One region of the Brevibacillus sp. AY1 genome, then DNA from elsewhere that is predicted to be linked to it. Evidence: riboswitches for the same ligand, from Rfam matches in the RefSeq annotation. Region 1 holds a riboswitch; each other region holds the start of a gene.
The links. A riboswitch is a leader RNA that binds a small molecule or an ion and turns the genes downstream of it on or off. The one in region 1 is predicted to bind S-adenosylmethionine.

Region 1 (5,146 bases):
TTTCAGCTCTTCTCCTGTATCCACAGCTAACCATACCGTTTCCTGCTCGTAGTCTGGCACATGGCGAGAGATCAGGCTGTAATACTCCTCGTAAGTAAGCAAGCGGTCAAAGGAGATGGCCAGCTGGGAGACTGTACCCTCCGGCAGTTTTTCCATCGCCTTCCACGCTGGAGTCCGCAGGTATTCGGTCTCTTCTGGCGTCATGGCCTCAGATGGAAAACGGAAAAACAATTTGACATCTCTGACGCCATTCGGCCATTTTGGCTGAGCGCTGACCAGCCACAGGAGGTTGGTGCTCTCGATCTTCCCTGCATTTTTCTGATCCGCCCCCACTTGTTCACGCAGCTCCATCTCTATATTCCCGTACAACAGGCCGATCTGCGAACCGCTGCTCCCCGCAGTAATACCCGGCTGCGTAAAGTTGACCATGCTTCTCGTCACCCGTAACAGCTCATCGTACATGCTCGTGCCGATCCAGGTATTGACTGCAAATAGCAGGACGCCTGCCAGAAACGCGATTCCCAGCGTGAATGCTGAATTTCCCAAGCGCATTCTCCATTTTCCCCGGCGTAGAATCCTGCTCTGCTTTTCCTCAGGAAGACTGATTTGCGCCGGCTGCTCCGGCTCCTTTTCCTCCCCGAGCAGCAGGTGTTCCAGCTTCGCAGCGAACGCCTCGTCCTCTGCCAATTCTTCTTGCAGCCTCTCCTTATCCTCGTCCGTCAGCTCACCGCGCAAATAGGCAAGCAGCCGAGCGTCCCTTTTGTCAAACTCCTTGTTCGTCATCCGCCTTTTCCCTCCACAACTTGCGCATCTTTTGTCTTCCCCTAAACAGTGAACGTTTCACATCTGCCAGGCTAATCCCCAGCACCTCGGCGATTTCCGCGTAGCTAAATTGCATGGCAAACAACAGGATCACTTGTCTTTGCCGTTCGGGAAGCAGCTCCAGATGAATCTGGGCACTCGCCCACATTTCCTGCGAGACGAGGGCTTGTGCCGGGTCTGTAGCCAACTGATCCTCTCTTTCCGGCAGCTGCTCCATGTATTGCAAAGGGCGGCTGGACTGCTTGCGATGCCAGTCCACGAACGCGTGGTATGCCACCTTGAACAGCCAGGGCCGCACCTTTTCCCCGTGGTAGTCGTCCAGCGATAGAAAAGCGCGAAAAAACGTTTCCTGCGTCAGATCCTCTGCCTGCCGCGCATCCCGTGTGAGTCGGAAAAGATAGCGGTAGATATCATTTACGTGCATCCGGTACACGTCTTCCAAGCCTACTTTCCCAACGTCTTCACACCCTTTCATCCAATACCACGCAAAGCAGGCAAAAAAGGTTTCACTCGCTTTTCATTTCCTTGCCCAAAGTGCATATTGGAGCAAAAACAAAGATTGACTCCCGTAGGAGATCGTCATATTATGGGGGTATCGCATACGCTCATGGCGTATGAACAACATACACTCTTATCGCGAGCTGGCTGAGGGACTGGCCCTATGATGCCCGGCAACCGGCGCTCTTCTATCATGCAATAGAGAGCGAAACGGTGCTAATTCCAACGGATAAGAGTCAGGACAGATGGATTTCCTCGCTGTCGTGACTGCTGACCCGAGAGATGAGAGGCGACGACAAAGCGTTCATAAAGACGACATCCGCCTCCCCACTCATAGGGGAGGTTTTTTAGTTAACGCATGCATGTGCATCTGAATCAAACACGATAAAAAAAGGAGGCTTATTCCTGGCTATGAGTGAGCAGCGCATCCTTGTTACGTATTTGACCCAAGCCCAGAATCTAAATAAAAAAGCAGAAGCCATCGCAGTTGGTATGACGGTCGGTTCCTGGACTGATCTGCCTGCAGCAAAAAAAGAAACATTGAAGCCTTATCTGGGCGAAGCAGTCGGTGCTGAGGTTTTGGAGACACTCGAAAACGGAGATCAGCGTGGCTTGATTACCGTCAGCTACCCCATTCGCAACTTTACACCAGACATTCCTTCTTTGCTGACTGGCATTTTTGGCAAGCTGTCGATGGACGGAAAAATCAAATTGATGAATATTAGCCTGCCAGACTCCATGCTTGGCGCTTTTCCCGGCCCCAAGTTTGGCATCGACGGTCTGCGCGGTCGACTTGATGCTCAAAACCGCCCTCTGCTCATGAGCATTTTCAAATCTTGTCTGGGATTGCCCTTTGACGATTTGAAGACACAGTTCCGGGCGCAAGCGCTGGGTGGCGTCGATCTGGTCAAAGACGATGAGATCTTTTTTGCTGATGACCGTGCTCCATTCCTGAACCGGATCAAGGCTTTCAAGCAAATCGCGATCGAGACAGAAGCTGAGACGGGCAAACCAGTCCTCTACGCTGCCAACCTGACCGGGCCCGTACATGAGCTGAACGAAAAGGCCAAACGAGCTGTGGAAGCTGGTGCGGATTGCCTGCTCTTCAACGTTCTCGCATTTGGCTTTGATGCTTTGCATCGACTGGCAGCAGATCCGGATGTCCAGGTCCCGATCATGGCTCACCCTGCATTGGCTGGCGCGTACTATCCATCTCCTGATTACGGAATTGCTACGCCGCTTTTGCTGGGTACCCTGATGCGCATCGCCGGTGCAGATCTCGTCCTGTTCCCTTCACCATACGGAAATGTGGCTTTGGACAAGAAAGAAGCCTTGCAGCTTGCCCGGCATTTGACTGATCCACTCGAAGGGGTCCGCCGTTCCTTCCCGGTGCCATCGGCAGGGATTCACCCCGGACTCGTACCGCAGCTGTTCGCTGACTTTGGTCTGGATCAAATCGTCAATGCGGGCGGAGGCATTCACGGCCATCCGGGAGGAGCGACCGCTGGCGCAAAAGCTTTCGTCGCCGCGATCGAAGCCGTGACCGCTGGCCGTACGTTGGAAGAAGCAGCCGCACAGTCTTCTGAGCTGGCGATTGCGTTGGAAAAGTGGGGTGGCGGTCGATGAGTAAAAAGCTCGTTCTGTTCTGCGACTTCGACGGCACCATCACAGAAAAGGATAACATCGTATCGATCGTGCGCAAATTTGCGCCGCCTGAGTGCGAAGTGCTGATTGAACAAATTCTTACCCAGAAAATCTCGATTCAATCCGGAGTGGGTCAGCTCTTTCAACTGATCCCTTCCTCCAAGCGTCAGGAGATCATCGACTTTATTCTCGCTGAGGCATCTATTCGTCCTGGCTTTGCAGATTTTGTCCGTTACTGCCGGGAAGAAGGTGTAGAGTGGTTGATCACCAGTGGCGGCATCGACTTTTTCGTCGAGCCGATCCTGGCACCCTTTGATCTGTCTGAAGTGCCGCTGTATTGCAATGGTAGCGATTTTTCAGACGAACGCATTGCGATCACTTGGCCGCATCATTGTGATGAACACTGCAGCAACGGCGGCTGCGGCATGTGCAAGACCACCATCATTCGCCGCTATGACTCAGCGGACTACTTCCGTGTTGTCATTGGCGATTCCATTACAGATCTGGCTGGTGCACAAATTGCTGACTTTGTCATCGCTCGTTCTCTGCTGGCGCAAAAATCAGAGGAGCTGCAATTGCCCCATCGCACATTCACCACCTTCCACGACGTGGTCGACATACTAAAGGATTTGAAACACCAACAGGAGGTCTGCTAAGCCATGACAGCAACTTTGGAGCAGCGTTTGGACGCCTTTCGCCGCCTGGACGATGTCAAAATGACGTTTGCCCGTCGTGACTGGTTCCCGGGCACCAGCGGCAATCTTTCCATCAAGATCGCCGACTCACCGCTGCAATTCGCAGTGACCGCGAGCGGCAAGGACAAAACCAAGCTTTCACCAGAAGATTACCTCATCGTGGATCAAGACTCCCGACCTGTAGATGCAACAGCGCTGAAACCATCTGCAGAAACCTTGATCCATGCTGTTGTCTATAAAAAATTCGCTCAGGCTGGCGCTTGCTTCCATGTTCATACCGTATGGAACAACCTGATCTCCGAGCTGTATTTTGGACATCGCGCCTTTTCCATCCAGGGTCAGGAGCTGATCAAGGGCCTGGGGATCTGGGAAGAGAATTCACGGATCACCATTCCGATCGTCGAGAACTATGCGGATATTCCAACCTTGGCTATTGCGATCGAAAAAGTGATCACTCCAGAAGTGCCGGGAGTCTTGATCCGCAATCACGGGATTTACGCGTGGGGCGGCAACGATTTCGAGGCGAAGCGTCACCTCGAGGCTTTTGAATTCCTGTTTGAGTACCACGCTCGCTGGCTCCAGCTACGCCAAGCGGCCGTGTCCACTACACCCAACTAACCAAGGAGGTTTTCAAGCATGGCACAAGTTCGTTTTCATGACAACAACGAGTACATCAGCAGCGCTGATGCAGTCAATGAGTTCCTCAGCACGCAAGGCATTATTTACGAACACTGGGGTGTAGATCGTCTTGCTCCGAATCTGCGCGACAACTACAGCCCGACTGATGAAGAAAAACAACAAATCCTGGATGCCTTCAAACCGGAGATCGATGACATCAGCAAGCGCCGCGGTTACCTGACTGCAGACATCATCGTCCTCTCAGACAGCAATCCCAACCTGGATGAGCTGCTGGTCAAATTCAAAGCCGAGCATCATCATACGGACGACGAATGCCGTTTTTGCGTCGATGGACACGGTATTTTCGCGATCAAAGGCGATGACGGCCGCTACTTCGACGTAGAATTGGAGCCGGGCGATCTAATCTCCGTACCGCCCAACTTCCGTCACTATTTCACGTTGATGTCTGACCGCAAAATCAAAGCGATCCGCCTCTTCGTCACTCCTGCTGGCTGGGAAGCAATCTATTAATAACAAAGGCGCCCTGGTTCTATTTGCTTGCCAGGGCGCCTTTTCTATCCTTATTTAATCACACCATTGCCCTTGATCGACACCTCTGGAATCACATGCACGGAGGCATCTGCATTCGCTTTCTGGCATTTCTTGATCAGCTGCGTGTAATATTTATGCAATTCTTCCTCGATCGCCTTCTCCAGCTTCTTGTAATCCTTTTCCACATTATAGGGAAACATCCGCTCCGATATCGATATTTTCAGCTTCTGGCGTACGCCAAAACGAAAGCGCCCTTTCTCATACGAGGTCTCTACTTTATTCGATACATCTTTCACGTAATAACTGATCCGACTTTT
Region 2 (5,146 bases), on a different contig from region 1:
AAAGTTGATGGAGCTTCTCCAGGTCCATATTGCGTGTCCCGACGTCAAATCGAGTAATTGCAAAAGGATCTGTCTGACTCGTTACCACACCCGGAGTAGAATTAAAGACAAATCGGTAACCGGCCTGCTTCGCTGTCTCCAGAACGACGGGGTTGGTGTAGCCATATGGCAAGGAGAGTACCTCAACAGGACGTCCCAACCAATCACTCAAACCGATCCTCGACATGCTAAAATCCACATAGAGCCGATCTCGATATTCTTTCTCCTTTTCCAGGCGTTGCAAATCTTCCAAATAGACGGGGGCGGTCACAGGCCCCATCTCTCCCCATTCATTTCGCTCTTTTTCTCCATGTAAGCTGTAGGTGTGGGAGCCAAAATCGGCTAGCCCCGTTGCGACCAGTTCCTTTACCTGTTGTCGGGAAAGGGGTGTCGTCATATTTTCCCGCTTTCTTTCTGCTACATCTCTCACACGGCCCGCAATAGCAAAATTGACGGATGGATAGTTGTATGTACGCATGATCGGAAATGCTTCTGTGTAATAGCTCTCGTATCCATCGTCAAAGGTAATCAGTACGGCATTGGCAGTCGGCAGACTCCCCGTATTCATGAATTGCACAAACTCTGTTAATGTTATCGGATGCAAATCATTTTTGTGTAAAAAAGACATGTGCTGAGCAAATTGATCAGGAGACAGAGCATAGGGTTGATTCGATTGCTCTGCTACGTGATGATAAGACAAAACGACAACCTGATCGCGGTACCACTGTTTGCGCGGAACAGCTGTTTCTTCTACCGTTGTGACGTTCGACTCAGCAACTATTGGTTCACTTGTGCTTATTGACGTGTTCACCTGAGGAAAAGGTTGCACTTCGAGAGTATTATTTTTTACCAGGCGTTGCCCTAAGAGCAATCCGACAATGACGAACATGAGCAGAAAGATCACGAACATGAGAAGGAAGAGCCTTTTCTTCGGCAAGAGTACCCCCTCCTCCTCTTCTTCTACTCTAAAGAAATTCGACAGACACTGAAAAATTCCTTTATGCACTGCTATCCAATAAAGGTGGAAGATTATACAATAAACGGTCATTGCCGTTAGACATTTTTCACAGAAAAAGAGCCCAGTATCGCGACTAGGCTCTTTTTTACGTTTATTATTTTGCCAATTGGCTAGCGTCTTGTTTCAATGCATCTGCTTTGTCTGTGAGCTCCCAAGGAACATTCAGGTCGTTGCGACCGAAGTGACCGTAAGCCGCTGTCTGTTTGTAGATAGGACGACGCAGATCCAGCTGTTTGATGATTCCTGCAGGGCGCAGGTCAAAATGCTTGCGAACCAGCTTAACCAGATCTTCTTCCGAAATGGTTCCTGTTCCAAACGTATCAACTGCGATAGAAACAGGTTGTGCTACACCAATAGCGTAAGCTACCTGCACCTCGCACTTGTCAGCCAAGCCAGCAGCCACGATGTTTTTGGCTACATAGCGCGCTGCATAAGCACCGGAACGGTCTACTTTGGTTGGATCTTTACCGGAGAACGCGCCACCGCCGTGACGTGCATAACCGCCGTACGTATCTACGATGATTTTGCGTCCAGTCAATCCAGCATCCCCTTGAGGTCCTCCGATTACGAAACGGCCTGTCGGGTTGATGAAGTACTTGGTTTCTGCGTCCAGCAATTCAGCAGGAACTACAGGCTTGATCACCAGTTCAGTCAGGTCCTTTTGAATTTGCTCCAGGGTAGTTTCTGGTGCGTGCTGCGTAGAAATAACGATGGTGTCGATACGAACAGGCTTGTCGCCATCGTATTCAACCGTTACTTGCGTTTTACCATCAGGACGCAGATAGGACAGTGTGCCGTCTTTACGCACTTCTGTCAAACGGCGAGCCAGTTGGTGAGCCATGCTGATTGGCAAAGGCATCAGCTCTGGCGTTTCATTGCAAGCAAAGCCAAACATCAAACCTTGGTCACCAGCACCAATTGCCTCGATCTGCTCATCGGTCATTTTACCTTCACGCGCTTCCAGAGCTTGGTCTACTCCAAGCGCAATGTCAGCAGATTGTTCACCGATCGCTGTGATAACACCGCAAGTATCTGCATCGAAGCCGAACTTAGCGCGATCATAACCGATTTCGCGAATCGTTTCACGAACCAGTTTTTGAATGTCCACGTAAGTGTTGGTGGTAATCTCACCCGCTACGAGTACCAGACCTGTTGTTACGGATGTCTCGCAAGCAACACGAGCATTCGGATCTTTTGACAGGATTGCGTCAAGAATGGAATCGGAAATTTGGTCACATATTTTATCCGGATGTCCTTCAGTTACGGATTCAGATGTGAACAGACGACGACCTTTTTGCAAAGCCATGAGAAAAAACCTCCTTTGACCTCATACAAATAGTGTGGTAGCCGAGTCAGGATTTTATCGACGTAAATGCAGGCAAAAAAAACCTTTTCCACCATATAGGGAGGAAAAGGTTTGCGCGCTTTATGCTTCCTTCATCCTCTTATCGGCCAGAACAGATGTCCGTTCTGCTGGTTAGCACCGCTCTAGTCGGTTGCCGGGCTTCATAGGGCCAGTCCCTCCGCCTGCTCTGGATAAGAGTATCCATTACGGATTCTAGAATAATTGTTTTTTCCAGTGGTGTCAATAGACAACTTAACGCAGTTCGTACTTGCCCCGAACCATGATGTGAGCGACCCCATCGTATTGTGGAGCCAGACGCAAGCCACGGTTGTCGGACCTTGCAATCAGGAGAAGATGATTGTGGCCAACACTGGCTCCTGCGCGCAAATCGGCCCCAGCAGTCAAGTCTGTTAAACCGTCGCCATTATTTCCCGCTACGGCCTGAACTTGTCCGGTCCGAACGATAAATTCAGTCCCTTCAAAGCCGTACAACGTGCTTCCTGGATACAGCTCTACGACAGTCAGGCTGCTGCCACCTGCGCTTCCACCCAATGCCTGAATCGCTTTGTCCACGTAGCTTTTGGTCACCACTGGATCATCAACTGAACCCGGTACACCGCTCACTCCATCAGCCATCGCCTGGGATGTGAACAACGCCATTCCCCCAACCATTACCGCTATCAATCCTTTTGTAAACTTCTTCATCGTTGTTCCTCCCCAATTTCATCTCTATAGTTTGTAAGACTTGGAGATCAGCACGACAACCTCGGCACGTGTGGCAATCCCTGTAGGTTTAAACAGGCTGCCGTATCCGCGCAACCACTCTCTAGTGGTGAGGGCCTCGATCGCTGGTGAAGCCCAGTGGCTCGTAGGCACGTCTCGGTAGCTGGAAACACTTCGCGGATACCAGAGAACATTGTGCGCTCTGGCCACCATCGCTGCCATCTCCGCACGCGAAATCGCTTGATCGGGCTTCATCTGCCGATTGGGATACCCTTTAATGATTCCCAATTGATAAGCTAGTCCCATATTATTATAAGCCCAGTGACTTCTCGACAGGTCCGTAAATGTCGTTTTTCCTGAATAAGTGCCTACCTGCATGCGATTCGCCTTCATGGCCTGGATCAGCATCGTGGCAAACTGTGCTCTTGTCACAGCCTGATCGGGCTTGAATGTCGCATCATCAAAGCCCTTGACGACTCCCTTGCTGCTCAAGCGGACAATTTCATTGCGTGCCCAGTGCGTAGAAATATCGCGATAGCCTGCGATCAGTTCCTGCTGATTGACAGTCAGGCGGTACAAATCATATTTGAACGACGTCGCACTATTTAGACGAATATAGTACTTCCCTGGTTGCAAACGTACGCCCAACACTTCTTTGCCTTGATCTGACAGCTGAGCCACCATGTTTGTCGTCGCAATCGCGTAATCCAGGTTGCTATTGCTATAGAGCGCGATCCTCATCCCGCTTGGAACCGGAACAAATGGAGCGCGAATGCTGACATAAGATTCCTTATTGACGGTAAATTGAAACCAGTCTGTATCCGTAGCCGTCGGGAACGTGCCAGTCATCAAATACCCGCCCTCCAACGGAGAAGCCTGCCGATACGTATCATTCGGTTCATTTGGATCTTTTTTCACCGGAGTAAAATTCAAATCCAGCGTATACTCAGCATTTACCGCGTTCTGTTCATACTCACTTACTCGTATGAAGTACTTTCCAGGGGAAACCTCTTTCTGTACCCGCTCAGTCGGGTCATCCCGATCTCCGCTGTCGTAGGCAGGGTCCCACTTCGTTTGCGTCCCCTCCTGCTTCCCGATGTTTAATACCAAATCCATCCGCTTGGTATCTGGTGTCACGGTAACATCCATCGAGCCGTATTCGCGCACATAATAGGAAAACCAGTCTTGGTCCCGCTCCTCATGGAAATTTCCGGTGACACTGATCTGATTGCCTACTAGCGGCCTCGCTGTTTCCATCGTATTATTCGGTTCGTAACGATCCGGATTGATGGAAAACTTGCTGGTCAGGACATACGTAAAAGCAGAAACCCCACCATTTCGGACCAGCTTGATTGACATTCTTCCTGCTTTCACCGGTACAGTCAGGGTGTCGCCATTCCCTATGTAATGGGTCACGGGTGAACGCTTGTCGGAATAAAAGGTTGCCGCCATCGGTGAAGCGAGTCCAACCGAAACATTTGCTTTGAAGGTTACCTTCCCATCGTAAGGAATATCCATCCAATACCAGTCAACCGTATCGTTTGGGCCTAAATTGCCTCTAATCTGCGACTCAATCGGAAATGCCTTTGCCTGCGATTGCGTGTTATTGGGTTCTAAGAAGTCCATCGACATAGGCGAGCGAACAGCCTTTTGAATATCGAGCAGGCCATATCCTGTCCGCTTGTCCCACCCTGGTGTTCCCAGGTCAGTCGCCGTCTGGTACAGCAACTGTCGGACATCGATCGGCCGAAGCTTGGGGTGCCGTTCTAGAACCAGCGCGGCTGCACCAGCTACTTGTGGAGCAGCTGCCGAGGTGCCGCTGAAGCCACCGTACTTTCCACCCAGCTTGGTTGTATAGACATTCAGTCCAGTTGCCATCAAGTTCAGTTCAGGACCGGAGTTCGATTCTATGATCGGCTCATTGTTCGCCTTTACCCCACCGACCGCAATAACAGTTGGATAAGCAGCCGGATAGGCAACACGATCTCCCTCGTTGCCACTGGCAGCCACCAGTACAGCTC
Region 3 (5,146 bases), on a different contig from region 1:
GGATGAGCCATCGGCGGCGTGTAGGCAAAGTTGCTCATGGTAACGCTGAAAATGCCTCGTTCATTGGTTTTGATCTCGTAGCTTCCCTGCATCTGTGTATTTCCCTGTATCTGAACGCGTTCCTGTTCATGGATCAGTCCATTGACGGTTTGCAGCAATGATTTGTTAATCTGCTGCTCAGCCTGTTGGTTGGACAGACCGGTCAATTGTGGATAGTAAATCCGCGTATGGGGGCGCGTTATGGTTCGCGTCAGGACACTGACAGGCAGTTGATTTCGCTCCATGTTTATCTGTTCCTTCCTTTTGGATTCATTGTGTACGTTCTGCTTCCTATCAGCCTATTCCGCTCTGGAATAAGTGGTCAGTAAAAGCCGTGATTATTTTATTGGAAATATTTCTATTCTTTATCAAATTCTTCACAAGTTCGCATGAATTTTGCGTTTCATACGTTCTATAATGGGGAAGAAAACCACATGTAAGAGGGAAAAGGGGGGGAATCATGATTCAGTTAGTGCGAAACACCCTGACAAACAAAGAAGGATTTATGATTTTTATTTTGTGGAATCATCTCTGGATGGCAGGCTTGATCGCGTATCAAATGGATGTGAACTTCTGGCTCGTTACTTCACTGGGACTGCTGGTGACCCTGATTGTATCGCCGTATTATTTCATTCGTAAGGACAGCCGAATCATTCGTTACCTAGTAGCTATTGGACTTATGTTTTATGCGATTTCATTCGATCACTTTACCCCTTATGAAGAAGTCTCGTTTCTTGCTTTTATTGTATTGGGATTTTTGGCTGCCTATCTGGATTGGAAGCTGGTGGTGTTTGCCGGCATTACGCAAGCCATCGCTACGGGAGTCGGTTTTTACACGAGACAGTACGATCTGTTCAGCGGTGATTTCTCTGAAGTAAATCTGATCGTGCGCGTCGTCGCGATCTTCGTAATGATGATTGCACTCACGTATTTGTGTCTGGCTGGACAAGCTTCTTTGAGGCAAGCGAATGCAGCGAGACAGGAAGCAGAGGAGAAGGAGCAGCGTTTGGTAGAGATGCTGGAGCAAATCCAGCTGATGACGGAACAGTTGGACCGCACTTCGCAATACGTACACGGGCACGCTGAGGGAACCCGACAAAATACAGATGATATGATGATCGCCTTCAAGGAAGTCGCGACTGGCATGGAGGCACAGGCGAACTCCACCGTGAAGATCGAGGAGGAAGTCCAGCAGATCGACCAGGAAATCGTATCGGTGACCGAGAAAGCAAACATGATGAAGACCGAGGCGGATCAAAACAACAGACGTCTGGTCGAAAGCGTAGCGAGAATGAATGAGCTGTCCACCCAGATGGAGCAGATCGTGCAAGCCGTTCATGTAGCTTCTGCGACGATCAACCAGTTGAATCGTCAAGCCAACCGTGTAGAGGAAATCGTCGGGGCCATTAATCAGATCGCATCGCAAACCAACCTGCTGGCACTCAATGCCGCGATCGAGTCGGCTCGTGCTGGTGAGCATGGACGCGGTTTTGCCGTAGTCGCGGACGAGGTACGCAAGCTGGCGGAGGAAAGTGCCACTGCTACACAGGAAATTAACCAAATCCTGCAATCGCTTCATCAGGAAAGTCAGAACGCCGTCTACCATATGAGCAATGGGGAAACCTCGGTTGCAAAAGGAAAAGAGCTAGCGGTACAGACGGTCGCTGCGATCGAAGCGGTACGAGCAGGAATGGAAACGTTCCTGTCTGCCACGGAGCATGTTCGCACGAGTATGGACCTGGTAAAAAGCCGTTCTGGCGAAGTGGCAGCCGAGATGTCTACCATTACCGCCGTAACCGAAGAATCCGTAGCCAATCTGGAAGAGTTGTTCGCAACCGCGGAGAACCAGCAGTACAAGGTTCGCGAGATAACAGATGAGTTGGGCGAGCTGAACAAGCTTTCCCACAGCCTGCAGCAATCCTTCCAAACCAAGGAATAACGCAAACTGTATTCCCAGATGAAAATAATTTACGTTTTTCAAAGAGTCTGTTAAACTAAATCCGTATCAACCGAATAGATTCACCTACCTTATCAAGAGCGGCGGAGGGACTGGCCCGATGAAGCCCGGCAACCACTGTACCATGTACAGCAAGGTGCCAATTCCTGCAAAATCCAAAATGTGGATTTTGACAGATGAGGAAGAGGATAGCGATAGCTGCGAACTCTTCCCAAAAGGAAGAGTTTTTTTGTTTGTTGAAAGGAGAGAGGTGGAATACACGAACGTTTTTAGTATATTTTATGAAAATATACGCATATAATGTTGTTTTTTTGCCAAAAAAAACGTACATTACCTATTAGAGATCAAAAACGCGAAAGAATTTGTGTGAGAGAGGGAGACATCATGAAGAAGTTATGGTTGGCTTTAACGACATTTGCCGTTTTGGCAACAGGTTGCGCTGGTGGCGGAAATGCACCGGTAGACAATGGACAAGCCTCTGGACAAGCTCCAGCGGAACAAAAGGAAGAACCAGCAGTGAAAAAACGCATCGCTTTGGTCCTGCCTGAGAAAATCGGGGTAAACCCATTCTTCCAGCAAATGGACGATGGTGCCAAAAAAGCAGCTGAAGAATTAGGTGCTGAACTGAAAACGATCGAATCGACCGACTACGGCGCGATTGAAGAAAATCTGCGCGTGGCTGTAGCTGAACAATATGACCTGATCATCACATCCTCCTTTGAATCCGAGGATGCCCTGAAAAAAGTGGCAGCTGAAAACCCTGATCGCAACTTCGCGATCATTGATACCGTGATCGACCTGCCAAACGTTCGCAGCGTAACTTTCCGCGAGCAGGAAGCAGCCTATCTGATGGGTGCTGCTGCTGGTCTGGCGACAAAAACAAACAAAGTAGGTATGGTCGTAGCGATGGACATCCCTTTGTTGAAGAAATGGACAGGCGGTTTTTCTGAAGGCTTGAAAGCCACCAATCCAAATGCTGAATTCATCGTCAACTACGTGGGCAGCTTCACCGACCCGGCAAAGGCGAAGGAGCTGGCATTACTGCAAGCTTCTCAAGGTGCTGACTTCATCAACGGCGCTGCTGCTGTTGGTGACCTGGGCGTTTTTGAAGCAGCCAAGGAAAAAGGCTTCTATACCGCAGGTCAAGACGTAGACCGTACTGTGATCGATCCGGAGCACATCGTATTGTCCCAGCTGAAAGGTACAGATGCAGCAGCTTATGAAACCGTGAAATCTTTTGTAGAGGGTACATTCCAGCCTGGAGTAGTTACCTATGGTTTGAAAGAAAAAGGCGTGGGCGTTACCTATATCACACACGACAGTGCAACCCCACTGCATGCCTTCATTGGACAAGAGGTTGTAGACAAAGTAAAGGCAATCAACGAAGAAATCGTGGCGGGTACGCGCAAAGTGCCTGAATCGTTCTAATCGAACAGCTCAGTGAAAATGGCGTGACCGACTACGGTTGTAGTCGGTCTGCTGTTGTATGGGGAGAGGAAATGACAAAAGGAGGGGATCGCGATGGCCCACCGATTAGAAATGAGGGAAATGACCAAGAAGTACGGCGATTTTACTGCCAACGACAAGGTGTCGATCACACTTGGTGCAGGTGAAGTACACGCTATCGTCGGAGAGAACGGGGCGGGAAAGACGACGTTGATGCGGATGCTGTACGGGATGGAACAGCCCACATCTGGGGAAATTGTGCTGAATGGAAAACCGGTTGCCTTTCGCGGTCCGAACGACGCGATCCAGCATGGGATTGGCATGGTTCATCAGCACTTCATGTTGTTTGGCGAGTTCAGTGTGGCAGAAAATATCGTAATTGGCTACGAGCCTAGGAAGAGCGGCTTTTTTCTGCGCAAAGATGCGGCAGCCAAGGTGCGCGAACTGAGTGAGCAGTACCGCATTCCTGTAAACCCGCAGGCTCTTGTCGCGAATTGCTCGATTGGAGAGCAACAGCGGGTGGAGATTCTCAAGGTATTGTACCAGGGCGCAGACATCATCGTTTTGGATGAACCGACAGCAGTTTTGACACCACTTGAGGTAAAAGACTTGCTGCAAACTATCCGTAATCTCGCGGAGAGCGGGAAAAGCGTTATATTGATCACGCACAAGCTCCAGGAAGTGATGGAAGTAGCCGATCGAATCACCGTGCTGCGCGGAGGAAAGGTGACAGGGAGCGTAGCCAAGGATCAGACCAATGTGGACGATCTGGCACGCCTGATGGTCGGACGGGAGCTGCAGCAATTGAGTGAAAGGCTCCCGCTGGATGGCAAGCCTTTGCTGCAGGTGGAAAATCTGACGGTCCGCGATAAACAGTCGCTGTTGGACCAGGTGAGCTTCACCGTTCATCACGGAGAAATTGTGGGGATTGCCGGGGTTTCTGGCAATGGACAGTCCGAGTTGCTGCAAGCGATTAGCGGCCTTCGGAACATCCAGGATGGTACCATCCGATTGTCGGGTGTTGATGTGACCAATCAATCGGTAGCCAAGGTACGTGAAACAGGACTTTCCCACATCCCGGAAGACCGTTATTTATGGGGGACCGCGAAGCAGGAGAGCGTGGAAGAAAACGCACTGATGGGCTACCAGCGAAAACCGGCTTACTATCGTCGCGGAGTGATTTTACGTGATGCCTTCCGCCGGGTCGTACAGGAATGGGTCAACCGGTTTGCGATCAAGACGGGTTCCAAGCAATTGAATGAACAGGCAGGCAATCTCTCTGGGGGTAACCTGCAAAAGCTGATCGTCGCTCGAGAGCTGGGGCACGAGACCCCGTTTTTGATGGCCGCAGAACCGACACGTGGTGTCGATATTGGCGCGATGGAGTACATCCATCAAGCTTTGATTGAAAAGAGAAACAGCGGAGACGGTATTCTGCTCGTTTCTTCAGAGCTTTCGGAAATCATGGCTTTATCCGACAGAATCCTGGTCATGTACAAGGGACGGATCGCAGGAGAGCTGTCCCGTGCAGAGGCGACAGAAGAAAAAATCAGCGTGCTGATGGCAGGAGGAAGCGTTCATGGTAGCAGTCAAAGAGCTGTGTAAGTCACTGGTTCAACCGCTTTTGGCCGTCATCATCGGCTTGCTAACCGGGGCGCTGGTGATTGCTGCAGTAGGGGAGTCGATTATCGGCACGTATCAGGA

Region 2: it holds a riboswitch for S-adenosylmethionine, as region 1 does, so the genes downstream of both, metK (methionine adenosyltransferase) here and JZI27_RS04585 (2,3-diketo-5-methylthiopentyl-1-phosphate enolase) in region 1, are expected to answer to the same signal.
Region 3: it holds a riboswitch for S-adenosylmethionine, as region 1 does, so the genes downstream of both, JZI27_RS10490 (BMP family protein) here and JZI27_RS04585 (2,3-diketo-5-methylthiopentyl-1-phosphate enolase) in region 1, are expected to answer to the same signal.

Annotation. Positions count from the first base shown of each region.
Region 1 is NZ_JAFLPN010000002.1:234,161-239,306, reverse strand. Features, by position in the region: gene JZI27_RS04595 (anti-sigma factor) at 1-783, opposite strand, end outside; gene JZI27_RS04590 (sigma-70 family RNA polymerase sigma factor) at 764-1,297, opposite strand; SAM riboswitch class I at 1,451-1,556, shown strand; gene JZI27_RS04585 (2,3-diketo-5-methylthiopentyl-1-phosphate enolase) at 1,732-2,946, shown strand; gene JZI27_RS04580 (2-hydroxy-3-keto-5-methylthiopentenyl-1-phosphate phosphatase) at 2,943-3,620, shown strand; gene JZI27_RS04575 (methylthioribulose 1-phosphate dehydratase) at 3,624-4,277, shown strand; gene JZI27_RS04570 (1,2-dihydroxy-3-keto-5-methylthiopentene dioxygenase) at 4,296-4,808, shown strand; gene JZI27_RS04565 (Ger(x)C family spore germination C-terminal domain-containing protein) at 4,859-5,146, opposite strand, start outside.
Region 2 is NZ_JAFLPN010000032.1:7,104-12,249, forward strand. Features, by position in the region: gene JZI27_RS19550 (polysaccharide deacetylase family protein) at 1-976, opposite strand, end outside; gene metK (methionine adenosyltransferase) at 1,152-2,363, opposite strand; SAM riboswitch class I at 2,500-2,600, opposite strand; gene JZI27_RS19560 (hypothetical protein) at 2,655-3,107, opposite strand; gene JZI27_RS19565 (S8 family serine peptidase) at 3,132-5,146, opposite strand, start outside.
Region 3 is NZ_JAFLPN010000009.1:111,056-116,201, forward strand. Features, by position in the region: gene JZI27_RS10480 (DUF3298 and DUF4163 domain-containing protein) at 1-284, opposite strand, end outside; gene JZI27_RS10485 (methyl-accepting chemotaxis protein) at 500-1,978, shown strand; SAM riboswitch class I at 2,065-2,179, shown strand; gene JZI27_RS10490 (BMP family protein) at 2,381-3,424, shown strand; gene JZI27_RS10495 (ABC transporter ATP-binding protein) at 3,518-5,047, shown strand; gene JZI27_RS10500 (ABC transporter permease) at 5,022-5,146, shown strand, end outside.